DNA from 4 places in the Robertmurraya sp. FSL R5-0851 genome. Region 4 is predicted to be linked to each of the others. Evidence: riboswitches for the same ligand, from Rfam matches in the RefSeq annotation. Region 4 holds a riboswitch; each other region holds the start of a gene.
What was found. Region 4 has a riboswitch for S-adenosylmethionine ahead of MKX65_RS06895 (homoserine dehydrogenase). Riboswitches for the same ligand answer to the same signal wherever they lie in the genome.
Positions count from the first base shown of each region.

Region 1: linked by a shared signal. The riboswitch ahead of MKX65_RS20975 (sugar ABC transporter substrate-binding protein) and the one ahead of MKX65_RS06895 (homoserine dehydrogenase) in region 4 are both predicted to bind S-adenosylmethionine.
Region 2: linked by a shared signal. The riboswitch ahead of metK (methionine adenosyltransferase) and the one ahead of MKX65_RS06895 (homoserine dehydrogenase) in region 4 are both predicted to bind S-adenosylmethionine.
Region 3: linked by a shared signal. The riboswitch ahead of MKX65_RS20240 (methionine ABC transporter ATP-binding protein) and the one ahead of MKX65_RS06895 (homoserine dehydrogenase) in region 4 are both predicted to bind S-adenosylmethionine.

Region 1 is NZ_JBBOOE010000001.1:4,101,268-4,105,485, forward strand. Features, by position in the region: gene MKX65_RS20970 (sugar ABC transporter ATP-binding protein) at 1-1,089, opposite strand, end outside; gene MKX65_RS20975 (sugar ABC transporter substrate-binding protein) at 1,160-2,272, opposite strand; SAM riboswitch class I at 2,597-2,704, opposite strand; gene MKX65_RS20980 (DNA alkylation repair protein) at 2,853-3,560, opposite strand; gene MKX65_RS20985 (DUF1801 domain-containing protein) at 3,598-4,218, opposite strand, start outside.
Region 2 is NZ_JBBOOE010000001.1:3,592,918-3,597,135, reverse strand. Features, by position in the region: gene pckA (phosphoenolpyruvate carboxykinase (ATP)) at 1-748, opposite strand, end outside; SAM riboswitch class I at 1,129-1,267, shown strand; gene metK (methionine adenosyltransferase) at 1,498-2,700, shown strand; gene asnB (asparagine synthase (glutamine-hydrolyzing)) at 2,941-4,218, shown strand, end outside.
Region 3 is NZ_JBBOOE010000001.1:3,941,026-3,945,243, reverse strand. Features, by position in the region: gene MKX65_RS20245 (aminotransferase class I/II-fold pyridoxal phosphate-dependent enzyme) at 1-1,256, shown strand, start outside; SAM riboswitch class I at 1,363-1,468, shown strand; gene MKX65_RS20240 (methionine ABC transporter ATP-binding protein) at 1,647-2,672, shown strand; gene MKX65_RS20235 (ABC transporter permease subunit) at 2,665-3,333, shown strand; gene MKX65_RS20230 (MetQ/NlpA family ABC transporter substrate-binding protein) at 3,347-4,195, shown strand.
Region 4 is NZ_JBBOOE010000001.1:1,327,110-1,331,327, reverse strand. Features, by position in the region: gene MKX65_RS06905 (hypothetical protein) at 108-563, opposite strand; gene MKX65_RS06900 (hypothetical protein) at 711-974, opposite strand; gene MKX65_RS06895 (homoserine dehydrogenase) at 1,056-2,330, opposite strand; SAM riboswitch class I at 2,398-2,511, opposite strand; gene MKX65_RS06890 (exonuclease domain-containing protein) at 2,586-3,314, opposite strand; gene MKX65_RS06885 (DUF294 nucleotidyltransferase-like domain-containing protein) at 3,304-4,218, opposite strand, start outside.

The DNA.
Region 1 (4,218 bases), 2.8 Mb from region 4:
ATGCCTTAAATTCACTACAGTTAAATTTGATTCAACCGACGCATTTACAAGAATCCCTTCTTTTCGGCGCTCTTCAGGGACCAAGGCCAGTCCATTCTTAACCGCTTCATACGGGTTTTTAACATTAACTCTTTTTCCGTTAACCTTGACTTCTCCTGCCACTAATTTGCCTTCAACCCCGAACAAAGCTTTACAGAACTCGGTCTTACCGGCACCTACAAGTCCAGCAATTCCCACAATCTCCCCTGCTTTGACGTTCATGCTAAAATCTTTAATCTTATCTTTATCTGTAAGTCCTTTTACCTCAAGGAATGTGTCTCCAATGGTCATGAATTTATCAGGAAACTGGTCACCGAGTTTTTGACCAAGCATATGCTCCACTACTTTGTTTTGGTTAGTATCCGAAATCCTCTGTCTCTCGACTACTTCCCCATTTCTCATAATCGTAATATCATCACAAATCTCAAAAATCTCTGGAAGTCGATGTGAGATGAAAATAACTCCAACATCACGGTTCTTTAATTCTTGTACGATACGAAATAACTCATTTGTCTCCGTATGACTAAGAGGTGCTGTCGGCTCATCTAAGATGAGGAATCTACATTCTTTTGACACCGCTCTGGCGATTAAGACCATTTGTTTTTCTGCTAATGTTAATTCACTTACTAGTTTTTTAGTTGGAAGAGACAAATTCATTTCTGATAGGATGGTGGCCGCTCTAGAATGCAAGCTTTTCCAATTAACCCATTGCTTCTTTCCCATGTTGTGTACTGTGTCCATTAACATGATATTTTCCGCAACCGTTAAATAGGGAATCAGAGCTGTATCCACTTCCTGATATACAATTTGAATTCCTGAGTCCATGGCACTTTTGGGCGAACGAATGGTCATAGATTGTCCATCCAATGTGATTTCACCAGTATAGTGATCATATGCCCCTGAAAGAACCTTCATCAAGGTTGACTTCCCAGCACCATTGGCTCCAATTAAGGCATGAGTTTTCCCGCTTTTAACTGAAAAATCCACCCTATTTAATGCTTTTACACCCGGAAATTCAATTGACACATTTTTCATCTCTAAAGTGGTCATGATGTCACCGTCCTTTCAAAGAAACACTCTCTTTATCTAGTGAAAAAGAGAGTGTCTATCAATAAGTCCCTTACTTCTTATAGTGTTCCCTCAGCGTCTTCATCCAATCTTCCTCAAATTCTGTTGATTGACCCCATCCTTCAATGATTTCATTTAGATTGACCATATTTACAGGATCTTTTGATTTTTGAAGATCTTCTTGAGAGATAAGTGAAGCTTCCAAATCATACGTTTGTGGTGTTTCCTCGCCTGCTAATTTCTTTGCTAGTATTCTCATATTTACTGAACCAATCAACTTAGGATCAACAGCTGCCGTATATCTCCAAGCGCTACCTTCTCTTTGGATTTCCTGCAAATCAGCATTTGAAACATCGATTCCATAGATTTTAACTTCTTCTCTGCCAGCTTCTTTTAACGCGCGAGCCGCACCGATGGCAAAAGCATCCCAAGTGGCAAAAATCGCATCAAGTTCACCCTTAGGGTATTTATTCAACATTGCAGCAACCGCATTTTGGGTTTGAACACTAGTATCAGCTGCTGCTACGCCAAAGCGCTCCACTTCTTTAATGCCAGGATTATTTGCTAGAACCTCTTCATACACTTTATTTCGTCTAACCATTGGTGGGAATCCGTCCACCCATAGGTATGCAATATTGGCTTCCCCTTTTGTTTCTTTTACTAATTGATCCAATGATAGAGTAGCTAGTGCTTCATCATCTTGTGACACAAGAGTAACACCGTCAACACTTGTTAAATTTGCATTCGAGTCAAATGCCACTACGCTTTTTCCAGCATCAACAATTTTCTGTATGTCATTAACGGTAGCATCATCATCACCGTGAGAAATAATAAATCCATCATAATCTTGATTTAACGCTTGGTTAATCGCATCATGAAATTTCGCTGTATCTCCATTTGCCGTAAATACATCCACTTGAAATCCTAGTGCTTCCCCTTCTTGCTTTGCACCTGCTAAGAACTGTGCTGTGTGGTCGTCCCCACCAATTTTACGAATTACTTTGATTTTTGGTTGGTCTCCATTTGCAAAGCGCTCAGGTACACCTTCAATCAGTGTGTTCGATCCTGTTGCTTCCTTTGTTTCTCCCCCTGTTGCACAGCCTGTAAGCAAAAGTGTTGCAGCGATAGCTGATACAAATGCACTTTTTAAAAAGTTCCTCTTCATGATTCTTTCTCCCCTTTTTGTTTTTTATGTCTTCTTACCAACGTTGCTCTTAGGAGAGTTTTTATAAAATATAAAGGCTCTTTTCTAAAACATTGTTTCTACATACACATTTTTCAGGAAATTAAATATATGTTTCAACAGCTAATCAGAATGTTTTCATCCTTAGAAAAGAGCTACTCTCCAAATAGACCAATAAACCCAGAGTTATTCGGGGAAAAATCCGGCTTTTGGGATTTTTCCAAAACAACAAACTTTACGAAAATAGCCAATATAAAAAACCTCTCCAGAAAAGAGAGGTTTCATCACAAAATAAGGACTACTCCTCTCTTATCTCTCAAAACAAAATCTTGTTTTGCAGGATTTAGCACCAATTCCATTCGGAACGGTTGCTGGGCGTCACAGGGCCAGTCCCTCTGCCACTCTTGATAAGAGAACGTATTTTATTCATTTACTTTAATAAAGTATAAAACTTAATTTAATATTCTATTAACAAATTGTCAATAGTATTTTCTAAATATTTTTAATAGAAATATTATTCCCACGTAATTTCTAGATCAGCATCCCGATACAAAACTATTTTTTAACATCGTACATATTTACGTTTGAAACCAAGCTTCCCTCTATCCATTTCTTTTTGAATACTTTCGTAAGCGTTTAAGAAACTGCTTTTTTTATTGTCTCGTTTGACTTCTACGATTCCTATTTCCTTTGAGACCTCGACTGCCTTTTCATGTTGCGGCAAATAGGAAATCGCCACCGTGTATACGAAATTATTCATAGCAGATTTGGTTCGTTCCGGCGAATCATGAATCGAATTTTTCACCATATCCAGCATATTGGAAATCTTGCTTTCGGAAAATTCTTTATCTTTTCGATTCCCTAAAAGCCAGCAATAGCAACTCCATCCAGCCGACATTTTCAATTCGTCACCACTTGCAATCCATTTATCTGCAACGTCTTGTGCAATATCGGACTCTGATAAAGTGACTGCCACCACATAATCGGACAGCATATAAAAATACGCTCCATCAATCCAACGATCATAATCTGCTTCAGTCATAGCTTTTGGGTCAGCAATAATGCCTGCAAAATACATGGCATCGTAATTACCTGTGGCATAAAGCTCGTCAGCTAAATCTTGGTTGATTTTTATTTTCTTTGCGATTGGTTTCATAGCACCTGTAGCCACGCCAAAAAGTGGCTCGTGCGCACCATTGGATATGTACATTTTTTTCATTCGTTCCTTGCCTAGGGCTTCAAGCTCTTGCATCACTGTTTCAATATCCATAGCTTTGAACTTCCTTCCTTACTTTTATCATATTTTTCTATCGAATGTTCTTGTGCGAGCCATCACAGGAAGGCATTTTTTTAGAAAGTCCACAAGTGCAATCCTTTAATCCCTTTCCGCTTAGAATTCTCTCCATACAATTTTCAACCCTTGACACTCGAGTTTTGGATTGTTTGGGTTGAGAAAAATAAAGAATATATGCTCTTTGCCGTCCCGGCGTCAATGCTTCAAAAGCAGCTTTTAAGTCTGGTGACTCATCGAATTTTTCTTGAAGTTCTTCTGGAATAATGAATTCTGTATCCTTTTTTAAAGTTACTTCTAAACCGGCTTTTTCCACTTCAATGGCTTCAAGAATGTATTCTTTCAAAATAGGTTCTAGTTCAATTATTTCTTGAAGATGAGTGAATCGAATCTGGCGTGCCGCCTGTACATTCTCGGTTTGTTGGACAAGAATTCCATGGGGATCCTTTAATAAGGCACCTTTGTGAAACAGAAGTGCACAATATTCTTTAAATCCATGGATTAATACGACATTTTTCTTCTCAAACGTGTAACAAGGATGCATCCATTTATATTCTTCGGTCAGATCACAGTCAAGAACAATATGTCTTAACCTCTCAGATTCTTCCCTCCATTTTTTAGCTTGACTTAAATAATC
Region 2 (4,218 bases), 2.3 Mb from region 4:
GGCGTCGATTTGCATCAGCTGATAAGGTCGTTTTCCCTGTTCCTGATAAGCCGAAGAATAAAGCAACATCGCCTTCAACGCCGACATTTGCTGAGCAGTGCATTGGGAGAATATTATTTTCAGGCAGTAAGTAGTTCATGATGGAGAAAATGGACTTCTTCATCTCTCCTGCATATTCTGTGCCGCCGATTAATACGGTCTTTCTTTCAAAAGAGACAATGATAAAAGTCTCTGATTTCGTTCCATCAATCATAGGGTCAGCTTTAAAGTTTGGAGCGGAGATGACTGTGAATTGTTCTTCATGAGTCAAAAGCTCTTCTGCTGTTGGTCTAATGAATAACTGGTGGGCAAATAGATTATGCCATGCGAACTCATTTATCACTTGTATGGGTAGGCGATGCTTCTTATCTGCACCAGCAAACCCTTTGAAAACAAACAGCTCATCTCTATCTTTCAAGTAACCTAGTACTTTATTATATAAACGTTCGAATACTTCTGGAGAGATTGGTTGGTTAACTGCTCCCCAGTCAATCTTGTCCTTTGTTGAAGCTTCTTCAACGATGAATTTGTCTTTAGGAGACCGACCAGTATACTTTCCTGTTGTTGCTCGAACAGCTCCTGTCGAAGTTAAGACTCCTTCGTTTCTAGTAAGAACCTTTTCAACTAATTGTGGTACAGATAGTTGCACATGCACATGACCAGAGGCTAACAATTCACTTAATTGGTTAGAAATACGGACAGAGTTCATCTGATGACTACCTACCTTTATTTGTTATTTTTAATTAGTATAACACATTAACTTAATTAGTCTATACTATTTGAAAAAATATTAGAGGGTGCAAGAAAAAACATCGTATTCGACCTATTTTTAAGCCTTTTTATTTCATAAAACGATGGATCGCAGTCAATAGTCTATACTATTAAAAGAAGGGACAAATTCAAATGGGAACAATCGCGTTATATGATGCTAAGTGTCATATTATTCTTCCAGATGGGAAGGTACTTGAGGGATATGGAAATGTGAAGATAATAGTTGCTCATTATTTGAAGAATTGAACCAACTATTTTTCATAAAGATGTTGACAGTATTTGACGAAGTACGGTATTATTCTACATTGAACGGATACTCTCTTATCCCGAGCTGGTGGAGGGACAGGCCCTATGAAACCCAGCAACCTGCTTTAATAATTAATTACGATAACTGTAATTAATATAAAAGAGAAGGTGCTAACCTGAGGCAAGGATTTTAGTCCTTGAACGATAAGAGCGAAAGGCGCAAATTACTTTGCTATCACCCTTTCCTCAAGCAGGGAAGGTTTTTTATTTTGCATAAAGTTTTTATTGCGGGGGGTAATTTTTCAAACCTTCATAATAAAAATGGCATGTTTATTTCATACTACTTAGGGAATGAGTTCCGTATCAAATGGAAGGTTTTGTTTATGTTGATATGATAAACATACCTTTTTCTCAAGTATAAATAAAATAGGAGGTCAGGAGATGTCAAAAAAACGTCGTTTATTTACATCCGAGTCAGTTACAGAAGGTCATCCGGATAAGATCAGTGACCAAATTTCAGACTCAATTTTAGATGCTATTTTAGCAAAAGACGCAAATGCTCGTGTTGCTGCTGAAACGTCAGTAACTACAGGGTTAGTATTAGTTGCTGGGGAAATTACAACCTCTACATACGTAGATATTCCAAAGATTGTTCGCGAAACAATTAAGGAAATTGGGTACACTCGTGCAAAATATGGTTTCGATTCTGAAACATGTGCGGTTTTAACTTCTATTGATGAGCAATCAGCTGATATTGCAATGGGTGTTGACCAAGCACTAGAAGCACGTGAAGGATCCATGTCTGATGAAGAAATTGATGCAATTGGAGCAGGAGACCAAGGATTAATGTTTGGTTTTGCTTGTAATGAAACAAAAGAGCTTATGCCTCTTCCAATTTCTTTAGCACATAAACTAGCTCGAAGATTAACTGAAGTTCGTAAGGATGATATTCTTCCTTACCTTCGTCCTGATGGAAAAACTCAAGTTACAGTTGAGTACGATGAAAATAATAAACCAGTTCGTATTGATACCATTGTTATTTCAACACAGCATCATCCTGAAGTAACATTGGAGCAAATTCAACGAAATCTTAAAGAGTATGTTATTAATCCTGTTGTACCAGAAGAGTTAATTGATGAAAATACAAAGTATTTCATTAACCCAACTGGTCGTTTCGTTATCGGTGGACCACAAGGTGATGCTGGGTTAACAGGACGTAAGATTATTGTTGATACGTACGGTGGTTATGCTCGTCACGGTGGCGGTGCATTCTCTGGTAAGGATCCTACAAAAGTTGACCGTTCAGCTGCTTATGCTGCTCGTTATGTAGCAAAGAATCTTGTTGCTGCAGGTCTAGCCGATAAAGTGGAAGTACAGCTTGCCTACGCAATCGGTGTTGCACATCCAGTATCTATCTCTATTGATACTTTTGGAACCAGCGAAGTAAGTGAAGAAGTTCTTATTGAAGTAGTTCGTAATAACTTCGATCTTCGTCCAGCTGGAATCATTAAAATGCTTGATTTAAGACGTCCTATCTATAAGCAAACTGCTGCTTATGGTCACTTTGGCCGTACAGATGTAGATCTTCCATGGGAGCGTACAGATAAAGCTGACACGCTTCGTAAGGAAGCACTTGAAAGATAATTTTAATAGTAAAAACAGCCGGGAGTTACAGAAAATTTGTAACTCCCGGTTTTTCTTTTCGTCTATAAGGGTATGGTGGTTTAGAAGCAAAAAGGGATGTAAACAATGGGTAGTAAGCTTGAATTTTTAGGAAATGGTCAATTTGACAGTGCGATTCGATAATTTTAGTGGTAGTATTAATAGGTATTCTTTCTGAATGGAAGATTAAACTCGTAAGAACGGAGTAGGTGAGTTACATACATGTGTGGTTTTATTGGATGTGTTCATGACAAATCGCAAGTGTTTAGTGATGGACAAAAACAACAATTTGAAAATATGAATAATGTGATTACGCATCGCGGACCTGATGATGATGGATATTTCTACGATTCTCATGTTCAATTTGGGTTTCGTCGTTTAAGTATTATTGATATAGAAAGTGGGCATCAACCCCTTCATTTTGAAAACGAAAGATACTGGATTATTTTTAACGGTGAAATCTATAACTATGTTGAATTAAGAGAAGAGCTTTTGGCAGAAGGAATCACCTTTGCAACAAGCTCTGATACAGAAGTAATTATTGCTTTGTATAGCCATCTGAAGGAAAAAGCTGTTGAGAAGCTTCGTGGAATGTTTGCTTTTGTTATTTGGGATAAGGTTGAGAAGACGCTTTATGGAGCACGTGATCCATTCGGAATTAAGCCTTTCTTCTATTTTGATGACGGCGAAAAGACATTCTTTGCATCGGAGAAAAAGAGTATTTTACTTGCTCTACAAAATGATGTATTGAACTATGATTCTTTACAGTATTACTTAACGTATCAGTTTGTTCCCGAGCCTTATACGATGTCAGAAGGTATTTCAAAATTAGAACCAGGACACTACTTTACAAAGAAAATGGGATCTGAAATGGAAATCAAGCGATATTGGAAGGCTCATTTCCACCCAGTTAGAAAGTCAGAGAGTGATTTTGTAAAGGAAATAAAAGATGTTCTTTTTGATTCTGTCAAAATTCATATGAGAAGTGATGTGCCAGTTGGTTCTTTCCTTTCCGGTGGAATTGACTCTTCGATCATTGCTTCCATTGCAAAAGAATTCCATCCGGCGATTAAGACATTTTCTGTAGGTTTTGATCATAATGGGTTTAGTGAAATTGACGTTGCTAAGGAAACGGCTGATAAGCTGGGAGTAGAAAATATTAGCTATATCATTACTCCAGAAGAGTATATGAATGAAGTGCCGAAGATTATGTGGCATATGGACGATCCACTTGCTGACCCTGCATGTGTTCCCTTATATTTTGTCGCACGTGAAGCTCGTAAGCACGTGACAGTGGTTCTATCTGGAGAAGGTGCAGATGAGCTATTTGGTGGCTACAATATTTATAGAGAGCCTCAGAGTCTAGATGTGTTTAATAAAATTCCACAGGTTGGAAAAGCGTTTTTACGTTTGCTAGCGAAAATGATGCCAGAAGGTATGCGTGGGAAAAGCTTTCTTGAACGTGGTTTGACTCCTTTAGAAGAACGCTATATCGGAAAT
Region 3 (4,218 bases), 2.6 Mb from region 4:
CAGATCCTGTTACAGGAGCTAGAGCGGTACCAATTTATCAAAATAATGCTTATCAATTTAAAGACACAGAGCATGCGGCTAATCTGTTTGCACTTGCTGAGCCTGGATATATTTATACACGTATTCATAATCCAACGACTACGGTATTCGAAGAAAGAGTGGCCCTATTAGAAGGTGGAGTCGGAGCGCTTGCCGTTTCGAGTGGAATGGCAGCAATTACACTGGCCATACTCAACTTGGCAGAAGCAGGAGATGAAATTGTTGCGGCTTCAAATTTATATGGTGGTACATATAATTTATTTGCAGTAACTCTCCCTAAATATGGGATTCAAGTGAAGTTTGTGGATTCAACTAATCCAGAGAACTTTAAACAAGCTATTACAGATAAAACAAAGGCGGTATTTGCCGAGACCATCGGAAACCCAAGTTTGCGTATTTTGGATATCGAAAAGGTTACAAAGATTGCACATGATGCAGGTATTCCGCTTGTAATCGATAATACCTTTGCGACTCCTTATTTATGCCGACCAATCGAACATGGTGCAGATATTGTCATTCATTCGGCAACCAAGTGGTTATTAGGGAATGGGACTACTCTTGGTGGTATCATCGTGGATGGCGGAAAGTTTGATTGGAATTCGTCTAAATTCCCTGGTTTTACAACTCCTGATGCAAGTTATCATGATATTGTATATAGTGAGGCAATTGGTGCTGCAGCTTATATTGTAAAAGCTAGAGTGCAATTGCTTCGTGATTTAGGTCCAGCATTAAGCCCTCAAAATGCCTTTCAATTCACACTTGGTCTAGAAACTTTGCACGTGAGAATGAAGGAGCACGTGGCAAATACTGAAAAGGTAGTAGAGTATTTAGAGGCGCATCCAGGTGTTAATTGGGTGATGTATCCCGGAAATCAAAAGCATCCAGACTTTGAGCTTGCGAAGAAATACTTACCTAAAGGAGCAGGTTCTATCGTTGTCTTTGGAATTGACGGAGGCCGTGCGTCAGGAGCAACGTTTATAAATAGTCTAAAGCTTTGGGCACATGTTGCTAATGTTGGCGATGCAAAAAGCTTAGTTATTCATCCTGCAAGCACTACTCATCAACAGCTAGACACAGAGCGGTTAAAAGCGGCAGGAGTTCCAGAGGATTTAATTCGTCTATCGATTGGAATTGAAAATGTGGAGGATTTAATTGAAGACTTAGAGCAAGCGATTACATTGGCAACAGGGAAAACCTCACTTACAAGCAATGTGTAATCAATAAGATTTTTGTCGAATTTTATCGTTGACACTCCAATTTATCCATGATACGATATCACTCGTGATTAAGACTACAACGTAAAAGTTCATATAGATTGATAAGCTCTTATCAAGAGAGGTGGAGGGATGTGCCCTATGAAGCCCGGCAACCGTCAAATTATTGAAATGGTGCCAATTCACACAAAGCGTATTGCTTTGATAGATGAGAGAAAGGTGACTGTTTCTGCCTTTCTGCTCATGCAGGAAGGTTTTTTTTGTTCATATAGAAAGCTCTCATTCGAATAGGAATGGTGCGGATGATAGAACCTAAGTTATAATGAAGCTTTCTTGATGCATGATACCATGTAGTTTTATCAGAATAATCGGAAATGGAAGGAGGAGAAACCTTTGATCTCGATAAAAGATGTGAAAAAGATTTATTCTTCAAGACAAGGAAAAGTAACGGCTGTTGATAATGTAAACCTAGAAATTACTGAAGGAGAGATCTTTGGGGTAATCGGTTATAGTGGAGCAGGAAAAAGTACGCTTATTCGTATGCTCAACGGGTTAGAAATTCCTACGGTGGGATCTGTTATCGTAGCAAATAATGAAGTATCGAAAATTAAAGGTAGTAGCCTTCGAAAAGCTAGACAGGAAATAAGCATGATTTTCCAACATTTTAATCTGTTATGGTCTCGTACCGTTAGAGAAAATATTGCATTTCCACTTGAAATTGCAGGAGTTCCTAAAGCTCAAAGAATGAAAAGAGTGGACGAGCTTATTCGTTTAGTTGGATTAGAAGGAAGAGAAGACGCTTACCCATCTCAATTGAGTGGAGGGCAAAAACAAAGAGTAGGAATTGCAAGAGCACTTGCTAATAATCCAAAGGTTCTTCTTTGTGATGAGGCAACATCTGCACTTGATCCGCAAACAACCGATTCGATTCTAGAGCTATTAGTTGATATTAATAAGCGTTTAGGATTAACCATTGTCCTTATCACACATGAAATGCACGTAATCCGAAAGATTTGTCATCGTGTAGCTGTGATGGAAGGTGGAAAGGTCGTTGAACTCGGTCCTGTTCTTGATGTATTTAAGAACCCTAAGGAAGAAATTACGAAACGATTTGTTCAGCAGGTAACAGAGCCTGAAGAAACGAAGGAAACGATTGAACATTTATTAGAACTTTACCCGCACGGTACGGTTGTTCAATTAGGCTTTGTTGGAGAAGCAGCAGAGCAACCGCTGATTACCAATCTTATTCGTCATTACCATGTGACTGTTAATATCCTGCAAGGGAAAATATCACAAACACAAAATGGATCTTACGGAACGCTTTTCATCCACTTAGATGGGGAAAAAGAAGAGCTTTCAAAGGCCATTGCGTATATCGAGTCACAACAGGTTGGAGTGGAGGTGATTTCGAATGCTTGAGACACTTTTACCAAACGTAAACTGGGAAAAAATGATTGAGGCAACGAATGAAACTCTTTATATGACAGCTATATCAGTTGTTATTACATTTGTTCTTGGATTAATTTTAGGACTTTTATTATTTTTAACAGCTAAGGGTAATATTTGGGAAAATGCAATTGTAAATAAAGTGATCAGTTCTGTAGTGAACGTCTTCCGCTCGATTCCCTTTATTATATTGATCGTTCTTCTTATCCCTTTTACAAAGCTTATACTAGATACGATGATTGGTGAAAATGCAGCTTTACCGGCATTAATTATAGGTGCGGCTCCGTTTTACGCGAGAATGGTGGAAATCGGATTGCGTGAGATTGATAAAGGAGTTATTGAAGCGGCTAAATCCATGGGAGCTAAAACAAGCACGATTATCTTTAAGGTGCTTATTCCTGAATCACTGCCAGCTTTAGTATCTGGTATTACGGTTACGGCTATTGCTTTGGTGAGTTATACAGCAATGGCTGGTGTGATTGGTGCGGGTGGTTTAGGTAACCTTGCGTATTTGGAAGGGTTCCAAAGAAGTCGTAGCGACGTCACCTTGGTAGCAACAGTCATCATTTTAATTATTGTGTTTATTATCCAATTTATTGGAGATTCTATAACATCAAAACTAGACAAAAGATAGGAGAGAGACAAAAATGAAGAAATTTTTAAGCTTATTTTTATCATTAGCAGTTGCTTTAGTTCTTGCAGCTTGCGGTACAGCAAAAGAAGATGAGTCTAACGCTGGTGAAGGCGAAGAAGCAGCAGAAACTACTGAGTTAGTAGTTGGAGCTTCTAACGTACCACATGCGGAAATTTTAGAAGAAGCAAAGTCACTTTTAGCGGAAAAAGGAATTGAATTAAAGATTGAAACATTCCAAGATTATATCCTACCTAACCAAGCGTTAGAGTCTGGTGATCTTGATGCAAACTATTTCCAACATATTCCTTACCTTGAGTCTCAAATGGCTGAACATGGTTATGATTTTGCTAATGCGGGTGGAATCCATATCGAACCAATGGGTGTGTACTCTAAAAAGTACAAGAGCTTAGAAGAGCTTCCAGAAGGAGCACATATCATCATGAGCAGCTCCGTTGCAGACCACGGTCGTATTTTAACTATGCTTGAAAAAGAGGGATTAATCACTCTTAAAGAAGGCGTTAATAACGTAGAAGCAACAGTTGAAGATATCGCAGAAAATCCTAAAAATCTTCACTTTGACACAGAGTACGAAGCATCATTATTACCACAAATCTTTAACAATGATGAAGGTGATGCAGTACTTATCAACTCGAACTATGCGATCGATGCAGGTCTAAACCCAATTGAAGATTCAATTGCAATCGAAGACAAAGAGTCTCCGTACGTGAACGTAATCGCGGTTCGTAAAGGTGACGAAAACTCTGAAGCAATCAAAGCTTTAGTCGAAGTACTACACTCACAAGAAATCCAAGACTTTATCCTTGAAAAATACGAAGGTGCTGTAGTACCAGTATCTGAATAATAGAAAAAACAGGTGTCTCTTAT
Region 4 (4,218 bases):
TACGCAAAAAGAGAGCATCAGCCCCCTCTTGACTTCCGATTACAATAACCGTATCACCAGGCTTAACATCTGCATTGCTTACTCCCCAGTAGGCAGTTGGGACCGCATCAGCTAGTAGAACTAATGCATTTAAGTTCTTCTAAGGGAATTAATTTATTGCTCGTTGCAAATGCTCCCGGAATTTGAACAGGATTATTATGTAAATCAATGGTCGTGTCATTACTGCCTGTGGGCCATTTGATAATCTCTGCATCCACGAATTTCTCAAACTTTTCAATATCAGGTAAGAATTCTTTCCCACCTGTTGATGTTTCTATTTGTGTTGAACTTTGACTAATATAGTCTTTAATATCCTCTAATTCTGTATGAGTAAAATAGGAAGCGGTATTAGTTCCCATGGCAAGCGCAAGACCAATTTGCAAATCCGTATTGGGGACACCCTCCATAATTTTCCCTTTAGCATCAACAGTGGCGTGACAGGCAGCACAGCTTACTCCAGCTTTTAATCTTCCTTCATCAAATACAACCTTAATACCAACCGGTGTTTTAGCCCCTTTAGCCACATCAAGACATGTATCAATTAAGTCACCTTTTTTATGTGAAAATCACCAGCAGAAAAATCTTTATACGCTTCGACCTGAAGATTATTCGTACTTTCCTCATTTAATTTTAAGATTGCCTTTCCTATATTACCTAAGGTTAAGGCCCCATTAAACATTCCTAAAATATCTGAAAAAAAACACTTCATTCCCAAAGGTCTCCTCATAAAATAATTTTCGTCCTAACTCAATCTGTTCTGATGTCCCCATCTCCTCCCCGTTTGACACAGAAGCTATTTTCGATTTCTTTTCTGATTTTCTTACATCCTCTGCTTCCGGAACAAATGCGTAATCAAAGGAAACATTTGTTAATGTATAGATAACAACACCAAAGATAAGCATAATAACTCCAAACAAGATTAAAAGTTTTCTCATACTACACCTCCATAGCAAACATATTATTTGCCCTATGGAGCTTTACAATACAAAAAAAGACGCAATCATTATGCGTCTTCCCTAGAAACTATTAACTACATTCAATTGATCTCTTTTTAGACCGATAGGTGATACAGGGTAACGTTTAAATAAGACAGGTAGCTTCACACTCTCTAGCTCACCTTCGTATAAGAAACTTCCGTATATACTACCACCAAGCTCTTTAACCACTTCTTGAAGTATATTTACATGCTTTGAATTTTCATTTATAACCGCTTTTAAGCGTAGCCATTCCTCCTTGTTTTGCAGTGGAAATACAGCTAATTGAATACTTGCATTATTCTCCTTTTCATTTTGATTTTGATAGCTATATCGATGTACTTTTTGCAAGGGCTGTTTTTGTTGTTCAATTTGTACCAAATCTTCAATCATAGCACTTGCAGTAGCCTTTGAACCAGCTCCTGGTCCTTGAAGCATAAGAGTTCCAACCAAATCCGTTTTTATAACTATGCCATTGTCTACCCCCTCCACATTGTAAAGAGGATGTTCAGAGCTTACAAACGTAGGCTTTACGGTTGCCTTGATTCCCTCGTCCACTCTTTTCAAAGAGGCCAGCAGCTTTAGCCTTAATCCATGTACCTCACCTAAGGCTAGATCTTCTAAAGCGACTTGTTCAATCCCAATTCTTTCAACCTTTTCCCAGTCGGGTTGCTCATGGTAGATTAAACTACTTAAAATCATTTGCTTATAGAAAGCATCTCTACCAGAAATATCACTTTCCGGATTAGCCTCTGCGTATCCGAGTTGCTGTGCCTCTTGCAGGCATTCTCCAAAGCTCAATTTCTCATTTCTCATTTTCGATAGAATGTAGTTACTCGTTCCATTTAATATACCCTCTAGAACTAAAATTCCATTCACTTGAAGAAGCTGAATAATCGTTCTAAGTAAAGGAATCCCTCCTGCAACAGCTGCCTCAAAAGTTAAAAACTTACCTTTATTTAAAGCATAATCCGTGAGCTCCTCACCACGATTGGCAAGCAATTCCTTGTTTGCACTTATCACATGACAGCCCCGATCTAAAAATAACTTTGTATAGGAATACGCTGGTTCAATACCAACAATCGCTTCGAACACATAGTCTATTTTGGGGAGAGCTAAGATTTCGTCAATCTTTGTAGTTACAATAATATTTCGAGGAAGTTGCCGTTCCTTTTCCGACTTCACTAATATACCGACAATTTCAACCTTCTTACCAATAACATGTTCCAGCTTCTCCTGATGTGTATGAAGGATGGAATCATACACACCTGATCCAACCGTACCAAACCCTAAAAGAACAACTTTCACCGTTTCCATCATGTTTTCCTCCTCTGATAAAATAAAAAACCCTCTTCTAAAGAAGAGGGTTTATGGTTATCATCTCTTCTTATCTGTCAAAGCACGATTGCTTTGCAGGAATTGGCACCGTGTTTTCTATAAAAAGAAAATCGGTTGCCGGGTATCATCGGGCCAGCCCCTCCACCACTCTGGATAAGAAATCCAATATTCAGTTCATTTATGGATAATAATAGCACAAACTTTTTTAATAAGTAAAGAAAGAATTATAGTATCTTACAATTTTGCCATAAGATTATATATATCTTGAAGAGTCTCATATCCCTTTTCCTGAACGTTTTCAATAAAAATACACCACAGTACAGCGGTCAATTTAGCATCTCCCAGCGCATGATGTCTATCCACTACTTCTATCCCATACCGCTCGCAAATATCCTCAAGCTTGTTTTGAGTTAATTCTGGATCGGCAATTCTTGATAGGAATGACGTATCAATGATGCGATGTTTTTGAGGAGCTTTGAATTGTTTCCAATTCGCTGCTTGCAAGAAGTTTTTTTCATGATTTGAATGGTGTGCAACAAGTGGCGTTCCTCTAGCAAAGTGATAAAAATCCAGTAGAACATTTGACAAAGGAGGCGCACTCCTTAGTTCCTCTTCTGAAAGCCCTGTTAACTCTTTCACCAGGATCGGAAGTTCTTTATCGTATTGAACTAAAGAATAAAAGGAATCAGCTTCTTTCACATGCGCTCCTTTTGTCTTTATAGCACCAATAGACAAAATTTCATCCCCTTTTTCAGGAAAGAAACCTGTTGTTTCAAGGTCAAAAACTGTCACCTCTAACTCCGACAACGGAATCAGTAAGGCATTGTCTGAATTTAATTCTTTTTGCATCTGACGCAAAAAGGCAACATGCTGACCGTTTTGTCCCTGTAAGCCACTATATACATTTGTCCCCAGTTTCCCCTGGATTCCTCTCACAAAATGAATAAATGGTTCAAACGCCATGATTTCCACCCTTTTCAATCATTCTCTGAACGTATTGCTGCAGCTTCTTTCCATCTTTCAGTATCTTTTTAATTAGTTTTTGATTGTCTTTCGTAAGTTTTTTTACATACAAGTAGTGGGAATCATCATATGAAGCTGTAGAAGAAAGGTGTTCTAAGCGAAACTGAAGAAGCTGCGAATAGTTCTCCTGATAATGAGATAACTCCTCATACCCTAATTTATTAAGCTCTTTTAATCTACCTATTGTACTAGTCTCGGTTATCCCTTCTTTCCATGCTAATAGCCGAACTGCATTCACATATGGTATAAAAGCAGAATACTTCAAATCAATAGCTCCAGCATGTATTCCCTTCTCCTCAACAATGATCTGTCCTAGTGGACCAATCGTCTTTTTAACATGTTTTACATTTTCTAATAATCGTCCTAAAAATTGAGGATGGGATCGACTGTATTCGTGGATAATGTTTTTAAGATCGAATAGAAGTTCATGCTTACCTACAAGTTTCCTAGCATCATAGAAAATCTGCAAATTGCGAATCGACACCCAACTGCTCTCCTCCATCCAATTTACCACCTGTTTATTCCAACTAACAGCCGTTTGACACCATAATGGGTTTGAACTCATTACCTTACCATCGCACAATGGGTATCCAACTATTTGTAATCCCATTGATAATTCCTTACCTAACTCACTAAAATAATTACCTGCCTCTGGACTATCATCTTGAAAAATAATCCCATGATCTTGGTCACTTATTAATCCTTGTTCAAATCGTCCCCCGCTACCAGTAATAAACCATACAAAAGCACATGGAGGTTCAATATTCATTCGGGCACTTGCAGTCTTAAATACCTTCATCATAATCTCGTCGTGGAATTCATTTAAAGATTCTGAATTGGATAT